Regions from separate parts of the Paenibacillus sp. S25 genome, predicted to be linked through region 1. Evidence: riboswitches for the same ligand, from Rfam matches in the RefSeq annotation. Region 1 holds a riboswitch; each other region holds the start of a gene.
What was found. Region 1 has a riboswitch for glycine ahead of KAI37_RS20075 (alanine/glycine:cation symporter family protein). Riboswitches for the same ligand answer to the same signal wherever they lie in the genome.
Positions count from the first base shown of each region.

Region 1 (4,744 bases):
TGCTCAGCATGTTTGATTTAGATACCACTGGTAAAACGGATAAGGAAATTGCTTTGGAGGGGATTGATCGCCTGAGGGCATTCTGGACAAGTCTCGGTGCCCCTTCCACCCTGGCCGATTACAATATTAATGATGAGCAATTGGAAAAAGTCGCAAACATTGCAGCCCGTGAAATGGAATACGGAGGCTTCGGTAATTATAAAAAGCTGAATCAAGAAGATATTTCAGCTATTTTGCACGCATCGTTATAACATTCAAAAGGGAGTGTCCTCAAGCCTGTGATGGCTGAGGGCACTCCCTTTTGGAATTTATGAATTAACCGTTTGCCCTTTTTCTTCTACTTGAATAGCTGCCCCTACACTGGCACCTGCAAGAATGCCCTTTTTCTTACTAGAATTCAGAGAATCCATATAGGTTCGGGTTTCTGCGACTACAATTCCTGATAAGCCGAGCAGTGCAATCAGGTTCGGGAAAGCCATCATTGCGTTAAATATATCTGCCAGCAGCCAAATCGCATCCAATTTAATGAACGCACCCCCGGCAACCAGTACGATGAACAGATAACGATATGGCTTAATCCACTTGACCCCAAGCAAATATTCAACACAGCGTTCCCCGTAATAGTTCCAGCCGAGCATGGTGGTGAACGCGAACATAATCAGAATGATTGTGAGTAGTTCTGCCCCCAGCGGGAATGCGCTGGAAAATGCTTGCTGAGTCATCAGGCCCGCGTCGGTTGGCCCGCTCCACACACCACTAACCAGTAGCGTCAACCCGGTCATCACACAAATAACCATCGTATCAATAAACACGCCTGTCATGGAAATTAGCCCTTGCTCCGCAGGCCAATTAGTTTTGGCAGCTGCAGCTGCAATCGGTGCGCTTCCCAATCCGGCCTCATTGGCAAAAATACCTCTGGCTACCCCACTTCGCATCGCTAGCATAATCGTAGCTCCGGCAAATCCGCCCGTTGCAGATGTAGTTGAAAATGCCGAATGGAGCACCAGCGCAATTGCAGCAGGAAGTTGGTCAGCAAACCGAATCAGTACGATGAGACAGATCAGTACGTACAAGCCTGTTTTAAAAGGAACGACCTTCGTCGATACCTTGGCAATGCTTTTGAGTCCTCCAATAGTAACAAGTCCTGTAAGGATAGCAATAATCAGTGCTGTTACAATGGGCGGAACGCCAAAACTGTTTTCAGTCGAAGATACAATCGCTTTGACCTGCGGAAACGTTCCAATCCCGAACAACGCTACCAGCATGCCCGAAAAAGCAAACAGCATCGCCAGCGGTTTAAAACGGCGTCCCAGACCTTTCTCAATATAATACATCGGGCCGCCGGAAAATTGCCCATTCCGATCCTTCACCCGGTATTTTACCGCAAGTACACCTTCCGCATATTTCGTCGCCATCCCAAAAAAGGCTGCAACGACCATCCAGAACAAGGCACCCGGCCCGCCCAGCTTAATGGCTGTCGCTACGCCGACAATACTTCCTGTGCCAACTGTAGCCGCCAACGCTGTACTCAAAGCCGCAAAACTACTTACATCCCCGCTGCCTTCATTCGGTGCCTTACCGATCAGCTTGATCGCCAGGGGCAGGCGGAATACCTGCAGCATCTTCAAACGTATGGTCAGCCACAACCCCGTTCCCATGACAAGAATGATGAGAGGCGCCCCCCATATCCAACTGCTAATCGCTTCTAACACATGTACCAAATTCATTTCAACCCGCTCCTCCAGCATATTAGAAAACAAAAAAGAGTCAAATCCGCTGATTCGACTCCTGGAGAGGTTAAAGGCACGAAAAAATACAACCATCTTGTGCAGGTTTCTGCCTCTAATAGCTTATAAAAAAGCCTAGGGCATTCCCTGTCACAGGTTATTCGCGTCTCTGTCCTTTTGCCTGAGAGTTTAAGCAGATATTCTCTGCGGTGCACCTTCGGCGCCCAATTAAGGGTCTCTCCAGAGTTCTGTCCGTTTACGGTCCCCGCTTGTTGCTGTAATCAGCCTAAGCACCTGAGAGTTTTGCCCCTTCGGTCGGAACTTTCGTTCCATCTCCCGCAAACATCAACCAGACATATGAAATTTTTATTTATTATACAGAAAACTTTCAGCTTATTACAAGTGAAAAGTTTGTGAAGCCCGCTGAAATATTATTATTGTGTCTATCAAAAAAGCGGGTACAGCAGATTGCATCCTTAGGATGTCCTCTGCTATACCCGCCCGAGACGATATAGTATTACAATTCTTCACCATTGGTTGCTATCACATTTTTATACCAGTTAAATGAGTCCTTTTTGGAGCGTTTGAGCGTTCCGTTACCGTCATCATCCAGATCAACGTAAATAAATCCGTAGCGCTTGGACATTTCGGAAGTAGACATGCTCACAAGGTCGATAGGACCCCAGCTGGTGTAGCCAAGCAGATCAACACCGTCGGCAATCGCTTCCTTCATTTGAACAATATGCTGACGCAAGTAATCAATACGATATGTGTCATGCACAGAACCGTCTTCTTCTACCTTATCATAAGCACCTAGGCCATTTTCCACGATGAACAGCGGCTTTTGGTAGCGGTCATATAACGTGTTCAGTGTAACACGCAGACCGATCGGATCAATTTGCCATCCCCAGTCAGAGGACTGTAAATATGGATTTTTCACGCCACCAATCAGGTTTCCTGCTGCTTTCTCACCTTCTGGACCTGCAGAAACGGTCAAGGTCATGTAGTAGCTGAATGAGATATAATCGACCGTGTTATTTTTTAAAATTTCGGCATCGCCTGGTTCTGTGTGTATAACAACATTATTTTCTTCAAAATAACGATTCATGTAGTTGGAATATTCCCCACGGGCATGCACATCCGTAAAGAACAGGTTCATCTGATTTTCATGCTGGGCTTTCAGTATATCCTCTGGGTTACACGTATGTGGATAGCTTTCCAAACGAGCCAACATACAGCCGATCTGAGCGCCCGGGATGATCTCATGTCCCCGTTTGGTCGCCAGTGCACTAGCTACAAATTGATGATGCAGTGCTTGATATATCGCTTGTTGTTTGTTTTCTACACGGTCAATGACCACCCCGCCACCGGTAAACGGACTCATGGTCATTACGTTGATTTCATTAAAGGTCAGCCAGTATTTTACTTTATCCTTATAACGCGTGAACACAGTTTCGGCATAATTTACGTAGTGCTGTATAACTTCACGACCCAGCCAGCCATTATACTTCTGAGTCAAACCCAGCGGTGTCTCATAATGTGACAATGTTACCAGCGGTTCAATACCATATTTGCGCAGCTCATCAAATACATTGTCGTAGAATTGCAATCCTGCTTCATTCGGCTCGGCATCATAGCCATTCGGGAAAATCCGCGACCAGTGGATGGACATACGAAATACCTTAAAGCCCATTTCCGCGAACAATGCAATATCTTCTTTGTAGTGGTGGAAGAAGTCCACACCTTCACGCTTTGGAAAACGGGCATTGACTTTGCCTGCCAAAATGTCTTCGAGTCGCTCGGACGAAATCTCCATAGCATGATCGTTCTTGCGCTCTGCTTTGGGTACATAGGCAACCATGTCTGCACTGGACAATCCTTTTCCATCTACGTCAAAAGCGCCTTCCAGTTGGTTAGCTGCGGTTGCACCACCCCACAAGAAGTTTTTTGGAAATCCTTTTAGCGTCTTCGTCATGGTATAAAAACCTCTTTCCGTATTTAAGATTTTTACTTTGGTCCAGTAATCCCATCAAGTGCTTCAAATGTGAATCAATACCTAATTCTCCTAAATAGATCAATTACCATAATACCCCTTTTGTGTAGGGAGTGGCTTTTAGACAAATTCGCTGCTGCCAGACGGTAACCGTTCTCCTTTGAAAAGCATTGACAGATGCTTTAAAATAGACGTAATGCCTTCATAAGCATCCTAATCGTTGTAACGCGTTTCATGTCAAGTATTTTTTTCTTATGTGAGGAGAAGCACCATGTCGAATCTTGATCAAATTGCAAAACTGGCGGGCTTTTCCAAAGCTACGGTATCCAGAGTATTAAATCAGTCCCCCCATGTCAGTCACGAAACACGAACTAAGATTTTGAAAATCATGCAGGAATTAGATTATGTTCCTAATCGGAATGCCATTTCTCTATCCAAGGGTCAGACGCTTCAGATCGGTATCATTACTTCAACTATTAATGAAATTGTTCTCGCTTTTCTGGACAGCTTTGTGGAAGTAGCCGGCCAGTATGGATTCCAAACCATTATTTATACTTCGGGAGAAGACAAAAAGAAAGAGCTTCAAGCCTTTGAGGATTTAAAAAGAAAAAGAGTCGATGCGCTGGTCATCATTTCCTGCGTGAATGACACTGATTTTTTGAGTACCTATTGCAAATATGGCCCGATCGTTTCGTGGCAACGAATGGAGCATACCGATATTCGCTCCGTCGCTATGGACCAGTATGAAGGATATATGTTAGCGCTCAAACATTTGATACAAAAAGGCTATACTCGTATAGCCAATGCTTTTGGTCGTCCGAGCAGCATCAATACCCATAGCAGACAACGAGCCTACGAACAAATCATGAGTGAGCACAATCTGCCAGTGTCGCAACACTGGAATCACTCTTCTATTTATAATATCCGTGATGGCGAACAGGTCGTACGGGATTTGTTACAGCGTCGGGAAGCATTCCCAGAGGCTATTTTATGTGCTAACGATTATGTAGCAGTGGGTATTCTC
Region 1 is NZ_CP073683.1:4,597,762-4,602,505, forward strand. Features, by position in the region: gene KAI37_RS20070 (iron-containing alcohol dehydrogenase) at 1-251, shown strand, start outside; gene KAI37_RS20075 (alanine/glycine:cation symporter family protein) at 309-1,727, opposite strand; glycine riboswitch at 1,887-1,981, opposite strand; glycine riboswitch at 2,000-2,076, opposite strand; gene KAI37_RS20080 (glycoside hydrolase family 1 protein) at 2,245-3,702, opposite strand; gene KAI37_RS20085 (LacI family DNA-binding transcriptional regulator) at 3,992-4,744, shown strand, end outside.

Region 2 (4,744 bases), 1.8 Mb from region 1:
CCTTGATGCGAAAAGATACGGATAATCCTTTAATTTCCAACACGGGTTCGGTATTCAATGCGCGCTTCCTCCATTCTCCATGGTCTTGTCCCGCTTATTCTCACCATGTTTGATGTTTAAAACCTCTCATGAACATTACATACCGTTTTTGTCGGAATAATTTGAATACATCCTATCACCAGTATATGGATATATCAATTAAGATTATGCTATCAACATCATTTAAAAAATCTATGATCCAGCAGTAGCGCGGCCTTTCTGGCACAAAATGTAATGAAATAACCAACCACAGGTTAATTTTCATTACAAAAAAAGTCGTTTGATCCCTCCGCAGGGATCAAACGACTAACTAATACCAGCTCACATTGAGCTTCTGGCGATAATTATGAAGCCGCTCCATAGGAGCCAGACTTGAACGTTCTAGGATCGTACCATTTGTAACCTGCTGCCGGAGCAGACCAAGGCTCAGGCTGCGGTTCCGTGGAAGCCGCAGGCTCCTCGAATGGCAGAAGCTTCGTGGGTTGATCCAGAGTCAAACCTTCCACATCGGACAATTTCATGTAGTCCTGCTTCCATGCAAGCCATTGGACCGTTTGCACCAGGAAGGTGGAATCATCCACTTCTTTAAAACCATCATATGTCTTCTTCGACTGTCCGTTTTCCTCACGCACATATTTCGGTGTAGCATCTTCTACAGGGGAAGAATCACCGATGAACGCTGCCTTGCCTTGACCTACCTTGGAGATAGCGGCATAAGGTCCTTCCGCACGGCCCCCGCCGTTATAAACTCCCTGGTCTACCGCATTCCCCCATTTTTTTGTGCCTGAAGGGATATAAGCAATGCCTTTAGCCTTGGTAGGATCAATAATAGCCAGCGTAGATCCTGCATGCATTGCAATCGAGCGCACACCCTTGGTAATGCCGAAAGATTGATCTGCGGCTACAATGTCGGTAGCATTCACGTCACCGAGCGCATTGTAACGGAAACGAACGCCAAAGTTGGTCGCCAGCCAATCGGAGCTTGTTAATCCTTGCATCGCCGGTGATGCAGCTTCTTCTGCAGTCATGCCTTTGGCCGGATTAGTATAGGCTCCACGACGGTAGCCATTCATAACCTCGGAGGAATCCCAACGGTTTTTGTTACGGTCCGCATTATAATGATCGGAGATGAAGAAAACGCTCCCCCCGTTATTCACGTATTGCAGCAGGGCAGCCTGCTCGGATGCCTTAAAGGCAACATTCGCTTCACCAATAATGAACACATCATATTGGCGCAACTTGTCATATGTTATGGCCTGCTCTCCATAAGTAAAAGGAATGGGACGGTTCAATTGGTCTACCGTAAAGCCTACATTACGCAGTCCATTGGCAAAGTCGGAGAAGGCGCCTTCAATGACCCAATCTGCTGCACCAGCGGTCTGTGCGTGCGTATTATCGAACAGCACCTTTTTGCCTTTTCCATCCGGCAATGTAGTACCGGGTTGACCCGGGTTGCCAGGTTCACCTGGTTCACCCGGCTCGCTTCCGTTCACCAGTTCAACAGCGCTTGGGCTTTTCACTCCACCAAAATTATTGTAGGCGCCGAGTGTACCCGTCACACGAATTTTGCTGCCGATCAGCTCAGGATGGCCTGATAGCCCATATTGCCCTCTGTACGCTGAAGTCAGCTGTACATCCAACAGATTAGACGTATTACGTTCATTTGCCTGATCGGCAATCAGTACGTTAAAATCATTCGCAAACGGGGAAGAAAAATTAGCCGTTTTCGATCCGGTAGCATGTCCGACGATGTAACCTTCCACCGTCACCGTACCTTCACTGCCTTGGCGCTGAAGTGCTTCGGCTACTGTCAATGCTCCCTCTGCCTTGACCTGACCGAATGGAACGAAGATCCCGATCAGCAGTGATACGATCGCTGCTAGATGCAGCATCCCTTTTAAGCGTGAACCTGTGAATCGCAAGCCTTTTACCATACGTCAATATCCCTCCTATGATTTCCATAAATATACTTGTCCTTTATCAGATTAGCCGCCAATCTTCTAATTCCTTCCTGGTTTCATCCATAATTATGTAAATTTTAATCTTTTTTATTGGGAACGCACCTGTTTATGTAAAAATTAAACCTGTGATTGACACCGAGCACGCCATACATTACGCTAAGAAAGACATGTAGAACGGTATACGCGAATGAAGATGACGGGAGAGTCTGTCCAGGGAGCCTACACTCTGGCGGCACCGAAGGAGCAAGGCGTCAGCACCCGGCTGACGGATAATCTCTCAGGTCCATGTATCGTCATCTGACGCAACTCTGGAGAGAGCGCAAGCCACCCAAGGGGTAAAGGCGGTAAGAACACCGCACGAAACTCTCAGGTAACGAGGACAGAGATAAGGGAAACTTCCTTATCCTGTCCTTTTTTGTGCTCACATTGTGCGTCAGCATTAGGAACCGTCATAACCGCGCAAAGACGCGGAAATACCATATAGTATGGTATTAGAACATACAGGGGGCCACACCATGCGTTTCAAAGATGTATTTTCCATTATCGGTCCGGCCATGACCGGACCTTCCAGCTCACACACCGCAGGCGCGGTACGGCTCGCACGCGTTGCACGGCACTGGCTCGGGACGCAGCCTGACCGTGCCCGTATGACACTGTACGGCTCCTTTGCCGATACGTATAAAGGACACGGTACAGACCTGGCGCTCATCGCAGGGCTGCTTAATTACGATACGGACGATCACCGGATTCCGGATGCCGAGCAATGGGCGGAGCAAGCCGGGATGGCCGTGGAATTCGCCGTCAGCGGACTCCCCGCGCCTCATCCGAACACTGTCCGTTTCGAGCTGTGGAAGGGCGAGGATCAGCGCACACTGTTGGGCTCCTCCATCGGCGGCGGCAGCATCCATGTCCAGCAGCTTAACGAATTCCGGGTCAATCTGACCGGGGAGCTGCCTACGCTGGTGCTTCTCCACTCGGATAAGCCCGGTACATTGGGCGCGATAACTTCAGCGCTGGGCGCGGCCCACATTAACATTGCCTATATGCACGTAGATCGCAAAGGCCGGGATGGTGAAGCACTCACCGCCATTGAAACGGACAGTTCTGCTCCAGCTGAACTGATTGCGGAACTGCGTTCTTTACCTCATATGTATGAAATTAAGATGATTAATTTGAAAAAAGGAGCTGAATCCGATGCGGTTTAGCCATCTGCATGAAATCAGCGCTTTATGCGCTGAAGAATCCACCACAATTGGCCGCTTGATGATTCAAGAGCAGGTACAAGAGACGAATACAACGGAGGAAGAAATCTTTCGCCAAATGTCTGATTATTATGAAGTCATGAAGGAAGCCGTTCATCGCGGTCAGACACAAGACACCGTATCCCGCAGTGGATTGACGGGCGGTGACGGCAAGCGCCTAGCCGAGTATCTGCGGGCAGGAGAAACCTGCTCCGGTGATGCCTCCGCGCTCGCCATGGCTTATGCCCTCTCCGTGTCGGAGGTTAATGCATCCATGGGTCGCATTGTCGCCACGCCTACCGCAGGCTCATGCGGGGTTATCCCTGGTGTGTTCATCAGTGCGCAGGAGCGGTTCGGCTGGGATGATGAGCATATGGTGAACGGTCTGTTCGCCGCTGGAGCCATTGGCTACGTGATCGCCAACAACTCCTTCATTTCTGGCGCGGAGGGAGGCTGTCAGGCTGAGATTGGCTCAGCTATCGGGATGGCCGCTGGCGCTATGGTCGAGCTGCGCGGTGGTACGCCTGAACAGGCTGTTCACGCCGTGGGTCTCGCTCTTAAGAACACGCTCGGCCTGATTTGCGACCCCGTCGCCGGACTCGTGGAGATTCCGTGCATCGTGCGCAATGGGCTGGGAGCCGTGACTGCGCTTGCCGCAGCGGACATGGCTTTGGCGGGTGTGCGCAGCGCTATTCCGTCTGACGAAGTCATCGACGTGATGCTTGAAGTCGGCAGTGCGATGCCGTCGAAGCACCGCGAGACCGCCAAAGGCGGCTTGGCCCAGACGCCGACTGGCAAGCGTTTGACCGAATCACTTACACGCAACACACCGACCAAGAAGGATAAGTCATAATTTATAAGCGGTAGCCTCCTTAAAATAAAAGAGCAAGCATATCGTCCTTGGACGTATGCTTGCTCTTTTGTTTTACTGAACGGTTACCTGTACCTTCGTCATTTTACCTGCATATTTCACAGTAATTACAGCTTTGCCCTTGCCCTGTGCCTTAATGTTACCGTCTTTGACGGTCGCAACAACAATTCTGGACGAGGACCAGACAGCCGGTTTGGAAACATCCTTCTCCGACTCATCCTTATACGTGGCTGTAGCCGTAACCTTGGCCAGCTGTCCTGCCTTCAAATTCAAAGCAACTTCGTCTGTTTGCAGGTATTTAAGCGTATCAACATCCACGGGCACGCTGATCACCTTCCCACCGAACTTCGCCTGAATGTTAGCTTTACCGTAGCTGACTGCGGTAACCTGACCCTTTTTAACAGTGGCTACCTTGTAATTAGACGTTTTCCATTCAGCTTGGGCCGTAACGTCCTTTTCTTTACCATCATTCGATTTAACCACAATCGCGATGGTTTTTTGATCTCCAGATTTGAGCGATAGCGCGATTGCATCCGCTTCAATCTTTTGCGCTACGTCCACTTCTACCGTAAACGTAATGTTTTGCTTGCCATATGAAGCAGTCACCGTTGCCTTGCCGCTACCATTCGCTT
Region 2 is NZ_CP073683.1:455,433-460,176, reverse strand. Features, by position in the region: gene KAI37_RS02060 (ABC transporter ATP-binding protein) at 1-58, opposite strand, end outside; gene KAI37_RS02055 (DUF6359 domain-containing protein) at 384-1,973, opposite strand; glycine riboswitch at 2,188-2,303, shown strand; gene sdaAB (L-serine ammonia-lyase, iron-sulfur-dependent subunit beta) at 2,516-3,205, shown strand; gene sdaAA (L-serine ammonia-lyase, iron-sulfur-dependent, subunit alpha) at 3,195-4,094, shown strand; gene KAI37_RS02040 (Ig-like domain-containing protein) at 4,167-4,744, opposite strand, start outside.
Region 2: another riboswitch for glycine. It lies ahead of sdaAB (L-serine ammonia-lyase, iron-sulfur-dependent subunit beta); the one in region 1 lies ahead of KAI37_RS20075 (alanine/glycine:cation symporter family protein).

Region 3 (4,744 bases), 160 kb from region 1:
AGGAACATCGGGATATCGGCTCCCACTATGACACCCATCGTCATAATGGCACCAATCACACCTCCACGCTGTCCGTGAATCATCGTGCCCCCTGTATAACCGATCAGTAGCGGCAACAAATAATTTTTCATCGGGTCAACCAATTGTGCAAAACCTTCGTTTGGAAACCATCCGGTCGGAATAAAGAGTGCCGTAATCAGCCCCCACGCAATAAAGGCTCCCATATTGGGCATAACCATACCGCTAAGAAAACGGCCAAAACGCTGTACGGCGACACGAGTGCCTCCTTTTGAACTTGGCTTTGCGTCCAATGTACTCATATTCAAATCCTCCTTGTAGGTAAGCATCACTACCTTTTCTTAAAATTCATACTAAATGACAGCGCTATCTTCATCAACGAAATGAAAACGTACTTTCGTCATGAACGTTGATGACAACATTTAAATTTAAATTATCCGGGAAGGTATTATACCTGCATAATTCTTCTTAATATGACCTGTAGCTATAGAAATTAGTCGAAAAACCGTGCTGGATTATGTATGATTCTTATATGGGGACAACCCTCTAAATCAGAATAAAACACGTAATTACGTTTGCAAAAAGACAAAAAAATAGCCGCTATGTTAAATCATAGCGACTATTTTATACAATAATCGAGCAGACAAATAACCCTCTTACTCCATACTACAATGCTCCATTACTGCCCATCGGAAATCAACTGCTCATACTGGTCCGCAGACAGTAGCTTGCCCAAGGCTTCCTCCACCTCTTTATCCATCTCTACTTCGATCATCCAACCTTTGTCATAGGGAGATTCATTCACTAGCTCAGGCGTACTTTCCAGCGTTTCATTCACTTTTAATATGGTTCCCGTCACCGGAGCAAAAAGGTCGGATACCGTCTTCACCGATTCAATCGTACCGATCTCCGCTCCCTGCTCAATCGTTGCTCCCGCCTCAGGTAATTCTACAAAAACAATATCACCCAGTTGATGCTGTGCAAAGTCTGTAATACCAATCCGCACCGTTCCATTCTCTGTCCGCTGAACCCACTCATGTTCGTCTGTATACCAAAGTTGCTGCTTCACTTCACCCATTCTGTTCCCCTCACTTCCATATGAATAAAATCGCTTTTGCTCACCTGTATTAGACAGGTTAAGATTATGACAACAAGAACACTCATGTCAATAATACTAACAAAAATACTTCATATCACCTCATATAGCGTACTATATAAAAAAATGATAGCTTATAACAAACGCTTACATATCCTTATTTATATATTAAATGTTTTTTCTATTATTTTTGATGACATTTTTATTGACATTTTGAATGAATTTGCGTATTAATGGGTTATAGCAAATGCTTTGGGAAACACACCGACAACTGCAAACGCGGATGAACGCGGAGGGAGAGACTGCCAAAAAGATTCGCATAGCTGTTGCCGCTTGTGAGACATAAGTGCACGCGAATCGGATCAAGTTGTTATCTGCAAAGCCAGGTAATATACCGTTGATCCCGAAGGTAGCGCCGAAGGAGTAAACCTGCATTGCAGGTGAATCTCTCAGGCAAAAGGACCTCTGCCGGACGCATCTCTGGAGAGCATTCGCTATTGGAGCGGATCACCCAAGGGGAAACCCGGTACATACCGGGGTAACTTTCTGGTATCAAGGACAGAGCTGAAAAAAGAGTGTAGACTGCCGTCTATACGTTTTTTTCGGCCTGTCTTTTTTGTTTAGCCGATCACACCGGATAGGAGTGGAATAATGACTAATTTGCGAAAAACACCGCTATATTCGTCCTACGGGACGCAGTCTGGGGTTCGTTGTATTGACTTTGGCGGCTGGGAGCTCCCGGTTCAGTTTAGCGGCATTCAAAAGGAGCATGAGGCCGTCCGGCAACGTGCGGGTTTATTCGATGTATCGCATATGGGCGAATTTTTGGTTGAAGGCAAAGAGGCCGAAGCTTTTCTGCAAAGGGTGACCACGAATGATGTCAGCCAGTTGGAACCAGGTCAGGCACAATATTCACTCCTGTGTTACCCCGATGGAGGTGTAGTAGACGACCTACTTGTTTACTGCAAAGGACCGGAACGCTACATGCTCGTTGTGAACGCATCCAACATCGATAAGGATTGGGATTGGCTAATTCGTCATATGCCTGCATCCGTTCACATGGAGAATATGTCTGATGCGATAGCATTGCTGGCGTTGCAAGGACCGGAAGCAGCACGTATTGCCGCAGCCGTGGCAGATACGGACATTACGAATCTGGCATCTTTCCGCTTCCATGAGAATGTGCCATTGTTCGGAGCAAAAGCACTTGTCTCACGAACCGGATATACGGGCGAAGACGGTTTTGAATTTTATGTACCTGCTGCGGAAGCACCAGCCGTATGGGAGGGTTTGCTTCGTTCCGGTGAGTCGTATGGGCTGATTCCCGCTGGACTTGGTGCTCGGGATACACTACGCTTTGAGGCACGATTGCCGCTGTACGGTCAGGAGTTATCTGCCACGATTTCACCACTCGAAGCTGGTCTAGGTTTCTTCGTCAAGCTGAATAAAGGAGATTTTATCGGTAGAGAAGCACTGCAACGTCAGAAAGAACAAGGGATTCCTCGCAAATTGATCGGGCTGGAAATGATTGATCGCGGTATCCCACGCGCCCATTACCCAGTATTCGCAGAAGGACAACACATTGGTGAGGTTACAACGGGGACTCAGTCGCCCACCTTGAAGCGTAATCTGGGCCTCGCCTTGGTGGACAGTCGTTTTAGCGCCCTCTCTACACCGTTGGAGGTTGAGATTCGTGGCAAACGCCTGCGTGCCGAGGTGGTGGCAGCACCCTTTTATAGACGCCCGCGCTGATCTTAAACTCTTTTTATTTCTATAAAGCAAACATGTCAGATATGAACTTCTGGTTTTTTCATCTCACACACTTTTTTATTAGCTAATTTACGTTTGAAATTTGCTTTTCGAAAGGAGCCAGAACCTATGAAGCAGCATCGTTATCTCCCTATGACTGAACAGGATCAAACCGAAATGCTACGTGTGGTCGGTGTATCATCCATTGATGATTTATTCAGTGACATTCCAGAGGCCATTCGATATCAAGGGGAACTGCCTCTTTCTTCTCGACTCGATGAGAAAGCCTTAACCCGCCACTTGGCTGAGCTGGCCGGACACAACGCCAATACAGACACACATGCCAGCTTCCTTGGCGCAGGAATTTATGATCATCATATTCCGTCCGTCATCCAGCACATCACTTCACGCTCGGAATTCTATACAGCCTACACCCCCTATCAGCCGGAAGTAAGCCAAGGCGAGCTACAAGCCATTTTCGAGTTTCAGTCGTATATTTGCGAATTGACGGGCATGGCTGTAGCTAATGCCAGCATGTACGACGGAGCGACTGCACTGGCTGAAGCGGGCTCACTGTCCGCCGCAGCTACCCGCCGTAAACAGCTTATCGTATCAAGGTCCGTCCATCCGGAGGCACGTCAGGTATTGGCAGCCTATGCACGCGGATTGGATTTGGACATCGTGGAGATCGGCTGTTCGGACGGCGTAACGGATGTTGATGCGTTAGCGGCAGCCGTATCGGAACAGACCGCGGCTGTTTTGGTCCAAAGCCCCAACTTTTTCGGAGCCGTGGAAAACCTGAAGCCGATGGCTGACCTCATCCATACGCACAAAGGTCTTTTGGTCGTCAGTGCCAATCCACTAGCACTTGGCTTGCTGGAAACACCCGGCAAACAGGGCGCGGATATTGTGGTAGGAGACGCGCAGCCACTTGGTATCTCCTCTTCTCTCGGCGGTCCGACCTGTGGATACTTTGCCGTTTCTCAGGCACATATGCGCCGTATCCCCGGCCGTATTGTGGGTCAGACCACAGACCGCAACGGTAAGCGCGGCTTCGTGCTGACCTTGCAAGCGCGGGAACAGCATATCCGCCGCGAAAAGGCCACCTCTAACATTTGCTCCAACCAAGCGTTGCTAGCTTTATCTGCATCTGTATACTTGTCTGTCATGGGTAGACAGGGGATCAAGGAAGTAGCGGAGCTAAATTTGCATAAAAGCCGTTATGCTTTAGAGCAATTGCTGAGCTTGAAGGGCGTAACTGTCTCGTTTAACGCACCGACGTTTAACGAGTTTGCCCTTAGACTGCCTGAGGGTACAGATATGAGCAAACTCCAGGCCGAGCTGCTAGCTGCTGGATTTATCGCTGGCTACGATTTGGGCCGGGACTATGAGGAACTTGCTGGTCACATGTTGATTGCCGTGACGGAGCAAAGAACCAAAGAAGAGATTGACCAATTTGTACACACCTTGGGGGGATTGCTATGACACACACCGGACAGGATCAGAAACAAGGGCTGTTGAAGGAACACGATCAAGCGCTCATTTTTGAATTGAGCCGTCCGGGTCGCATCGCCTATTCCCTTCCCGAGTGCGATGTTCCCCGTCGCCCGGTGGCAGAGCTTTTGCCAGATTATGCGCTGCGTAGCGAACCTGCGGCATTACCCGAGGTATACGAAGTAGACGTTATTCGGCATTATACCGCCTTGTCCCGGCGTAATTTCGGTGTGGACAACGGATTTTATCCGCTCGGCTCCTGTACGATGAAATACAATCCGAAGGTGAATGAGGATGTCGCCCGATATACAGGCTTCGCCAAAATCCATCCATATCAGCCAGAGGAGAGCATCCAGGGTGCCATGGAGCTGCTGCATACGCTCCAAA
Region 3 is NZ_CP073683.1:4,433,301-4,438,044, forward strand. Features, by position in the region: gene KAI37_RS19325 (PTS mannitol transporter subunit IIBC) at 1-320, opposite strand, end outside; gene gcvH (glycine cleavage system protein GcvH) at 698-1,096, opposite strand; glycine riboswitch at 1,491-1,589, shown strand; gene gcvT (glycine cleavage system aminomethyltransferase GcvT) at 1,766-2,866, shown strand; gene gcvPA (aminomethyl-transferring glycine dehydrogenase subunit GcvPA) at 2,993-4,348, shown strand; gene gcvPB (aminomethyl-transferring glycine dehydrogenase subunit GcvPB) at 4,345-4,744, shown strand, end outside.
Region 3: another riboswitch for glycine. It lies ahead of gcvT (glycine cleavage system aminomethyltransferase GcvT); the one in region 1 lies ahead of KAI37_RS20075 (alanine/glycine:cation symporter family protein).